2 regions of the Marinomonas gallaica genome follow, and region 2 is predicted to be linked to the other one. Evidence: predicted binding sites of a transcription regulator. Region 2 holds the regulator's gene; the other holds the start of a gene.
What was found. The regulator FNR, encoded in region 2, switches genes on or off when oxygen is low (the NO sensors DNR and NnrR bind a similar motif). The targets are predictions, from matches to a motif close to TTGATNTANATCAA.
Positions count from the first base shown of each region.

Region 1: a site for FNR is predicted at 1,001-1,014, ahead of ACPUEK_RS07915 (OmpW family outer membrane protein). Genes of this name have one in related genera too.

Region 1 is NZ_CP187511.1:1,688,966-1,691,171, reverse strand. Features, by position in the region: gene mdoH (glucans biosynthesis glucosyltransferase MdoH) at 1-796, shown strand, start outside; gene ACPUEK_RS07915 (OmpW family outer membrane protein) at 1,079-1,687, shown strand; gene ACPUEK_RS07910 (porin family protein) at 1,924-2,206, shown strand, end outside.
Region 2 is NZ_CP187511.1:2,822,283-2,824,488, forward strand. Features, by position in the region: gene hemN (oxygen-independent coproporphyrinogen III oxidase) at 1-736, shown strand, start outside; gene fnr (fumarate/nitrate reduction transcriptional regulator Fnr) at 767-1,528, shown strand; gene ACPUEK_RS13335 (adenine phosphoribosyltransferase) at 1,555-2,097, shown strand; gene ACPUEK_RS13340 (YfaZ family outer membrane protein) at 2,175-2,206, opposite strand, start outside.

The DNA of each region.
Region 1 (2,206 bases), 1.1 Mb from region 2:
ATCACTGTTTGTGCTTTCCATGGCGCTAGTATTAGCTCCTAAACTTTTTGGCTGGCTTAATGCCATGCTTCATTGGCGCCAGTGCCGAAAATTTGGCGGCCCAATCATGTTGACATTGGACACATTACTAGAGGTCCTTGTCTCTGCATTGTATGCCCCTATTCTGATGTTCTCTCAATTCCTCGTCGTAATGGATGTCCTTAAAGGAAGAGACAGCGGCTGGAAGCCTCAATCGCGTGATGACGGTGCTAATAAATGGTCTGAAACGACCCGCGCTCATATTTATCACACTATTTTTGGTCTACTTCTAGCTGCAAGCGCCTATTTTTTAAGCGCACAATTATTTTATTGGTCTCTACCTATCACATTCGGACTTATTTGCTCTATTCCCTTGTCTTGGTTAAGTGGTGGCGCTAAACGCGGTAACTTGCTATCGAAACTTGGCTTACTAAAAGGTCCAGAAGAACGACGACCAACAGCCATCGTTAAACGACTTGAGCAAAAAATACATCAATTAGATCAGAATAATCCGCTAGACTTGGATCAAGACGTGCCACTTAAAAGCTACATCGACAATGTCAGCTTTTACACGTGGCACTTAGCTCAGTTACCGGAGCAGGAAGGCCAACAATTCGACCGTCATAAAGTTTGCGCCGCTTGGCAAATAGAGAACAGCGACAGTATTGAAGAGCTTATGAGTCATTTAAATGAACAAGAGCATCTGGCCATTATCAAATACCGATCCCTATTCGTGAAGTTGCAGAAGTTTTTACCAAAAAATAAGGCCTGCGCCTAATCCCCAAAACCGCTACGCTGTAGCGGTTTTTTTTTATACTGAAGCACACAGATATAACCACTATGATGTGTATTTCTAGGTTAATATAAAAAAGAATGAATCACGCATAACTTCAGTAAGTGGCGCTTACCTCTCCCCATTCAGCCTATTTTCATGACATAGATTAATAAATATCTCTTATTGAACACACGTATCTCTCATAAATTGATCTAGGTTAATTTCTTTATTCTGCTAAGGCGTATGGTTAGCACATCTTACTTGCGTCCATCAGGAGACTTTGATATGAAATCTGTAACTAAATTCGCTCTACTTTCTGCTGCAATCGTTAGCGCACCATTCGCTATGGCTCACGAAGCGGGTGATATGTTTGTTCGTGGCGGTCTAATCAATGTTATGCCAGACGAAAGCAGCACTGGTCTTGACCTTAGTGTGGGCAACGATCTTCAAGTTGGCCTAACAGCAACCTACATGTACTCTGATAATGTCGGTATTGAATTGTTGGCAGCTACGCCATTTACTCACGATGTTACGCTAGCCGGTGCAGGTAAAATCGGTGAAGTGTCTCACCTTCCGCCTTCATTGATGGCGCAGTACTACTTCGGCAATGCTGAAAGCACTGTACGTCCTTACGTAGGTGCAGGCTTGAACTACACCGTTTTCTTCGATGAAGAAACAACGGGCGCCATTGCCGGTACTGATCTTGACCTTGATAACTCGTTTGGCCTAGCGCTTCAAGCTGGTGTGGATTACAACATCTCTAAAAACTTGTTTGTAAACGCATCTCTTTGGTACATGGATATCAGCACTGATGTGAAACTCGATGGTGTTAAATCTGCTGAACTTGATATCGACCCACTAGGCTTCATGGCAAGCGTTGGCTACACTTTCTAAGCATTGATTCGCTGCTTATGCTTTTATAAAGCCCTAATGGCATACCATTAGGGCTTTTTTACGCCTTAAAAATATGTCAAGAAACACCCAAATCACTACTACTTTGGCAACTTCATGCATATAACCTGAAGCAACAGCACATAAAAAAAGAAGACGTCGCACTTTGTATTTACTCCATTTCTAATTCGGTCAACACTGAAATAGTTCAAACCAAATTGGTCACAAGGAGTAATACAATGAAAAAAGTAATGCCTATTTTAGCAAGCACCCTTGCCCTTACATCTTTTGCATCGGTTGCTCAGGCTCAAGACTGGAGCACGAATGAAAGTGGCTTATACGTTGGTGGTAATTACGGCTACCTTAAAGTAGATGGTGATGATGACTTCGATGACAACAACGACGTTTGGCAAGGTTTAATTGGTTACCGCTTTAATCAGTATATGGCATTAGAGGGTGGTTACACGGACTTCGGTTCTTATGGCAGTGACATTGCTAATGCTGAAACGGATGGCTACAGTG
Region 2 (2,206 bases):
ACCTAAACAGACCTTAGAAGGTTTTAAAGATACCTTAGATAAGGTCATTGAACTGTCTCCAGATCGAATTTCTGTGTTTAACTATGCCCATTTACCGCAGCGCTTCGCACCGCAGCGACGAATATTGGATGAAGACTTACCTTCACCCGACCAAAAGCTGGCACTGCTAAAGTTAAGCATTGATAAACTCACGCGCGCTGGCTATGTTTATATTGGTATGGATCATTTCGCCAAGCCCGATGACACATTAACAAAAGCACAACAAGAAGGTCATCTACAACGCAATTTTCAAGGGTACACCACCCATGCTGAAACAGACTTATTGGCATTTGGAGTCTCTGCTATCAGTCAGGTTGGGGAAGCCTATTTCCAAAATCATACCGACCTTTCGCTCTACCAAAATAGCATCGAAAACGGCCAATTAGCGATTATGAAAGGCTATATCAGCAGTTTAGATGATCGCATTCGTCACTCTGCTATCATGCAACTACTATGTCATAACGAATTAAATAGCCAAGACATTGAATTAGCCTTTAGTATTAGATTTCTCGAATATTTCGAAGCAGAACTGGATTCCCTAAAGAATCTAGAGGAAGATGGTGTCATAACCGTCTATCATGAAAATAATCAAGTACATATAAAAATAACGGAAGTAGGTCGATTACTCGTACGCTGCGTATGCATGGCGTTCGATAAATACCTCACAACCCAGTCAAATTTTTCTAAAGTTATATAAATTACCCGATCGAGCTCAGGGAGAGTTAACATGGCAATTTCTAACTCAAACAATCGTTTTAGCAGTAAACTGACATCACAATGTCAGAATTGCAGCTTAAGCGCATTATGTTTGCCAATTGCATTAGCGGACGAAGACGTGAATCGTCTAGACCAAATCATCGAGCGAAAACGACCATTGAAGAAAGGCGAGTTGCTGTTTCATCAAGGTGAAGAATTCAACTCCGTATTTGCAGTTCGTACAGGCACACTAAAAACATTTAACATCACTAACTCTGGCGAAGAACAGATCACGGGGTTCTACTGTCCAAGTGAACTTGTTGGCCTTAGTGGTATCGATGATAATCACTACCCTATTTCAGCCAAAGCGCTTGAAACAACGACAGTCTGTGAAATTCCTTTTTCGCACCTTGAACAGCTGTCTTCACAGATCCCATCTTTAAAACATCAACTTTTTCGCTTAATGAGCCGTAAAATTTGTGACGATCAGCAGATGATGGTGCTGTTAGGCAAGAAAAATGCAGATGAAAAAGTAGCCTCGTTCCTGTTAAACCTGTCACACCGTTTTAAAAAGCGTGGATACTCAGCAACTTCCTTCCGTTTATCGATGTCTCGTGGTGAAATTGGTAACTACTTAGGCTTAGCGGTTGAGACAGTTAGTCGCGTTATGACACGTTTCCAAAAGAACGGTTTGATTGATGTTGATGGCAAAGAAATTTCCATCGTCAATCTTCCTGAAATGGAGAAACTTGTCGGGGCCGCGGGAGAATGTGCTACCATTGAGCACGTTTAATTTAACCAGTTAGTTAAGGTTTATCTATGCTCTTTGACGACTTTTACTTTAAGTCTCTAATTCGTACTATTGAAGACTGGCCAAAGCCGGGCATCAGCTTTCGTGATATCACACCAATTTTCAGCAATCCAAAAGGAATGCGTATGGTGGTTGATGCTTATGTACACCGCTACATTGATAGTGATATTACTCACATAGCCTGTATCGATGCTCGTGGCTTCTTGATCGCATCCGTATTAGCTTACGAATTACGTAAACCTCTAGTTCTTGTTCGTAAAAAGGGTAAGTTACCAGGCAAAACGATCTCGCAAAGCTACGATTTGGAATACGGCAGCGCAGAATTAGAAATTCAAGAAGGTGCTGTTGAAGCGGGTGCACAAGTTCTATTGTTCGACGACTTGATCGCGACAGGCGGCACGCTTGTTGCCGCTATGAGCTTGTTAAAACAGCAAGGCGCTAACATTAAAGAAGTGGCTGCGATCATTGACTTACCGGACCTTGGTGGCAGCGCGAAAATCCAAGAAATGGACATTCCAGTGTTTGCATTGTGTGCTTTTGAAGGTGAATAACTCTTCTTTTGATTAATAAAAAAGGTGGCATCAGCCACCTTTTTATCATTGCTTTATTATAGCTATAGCAGTTACTACTAAAACGTAGCAGAAACACCGATCGCAACAC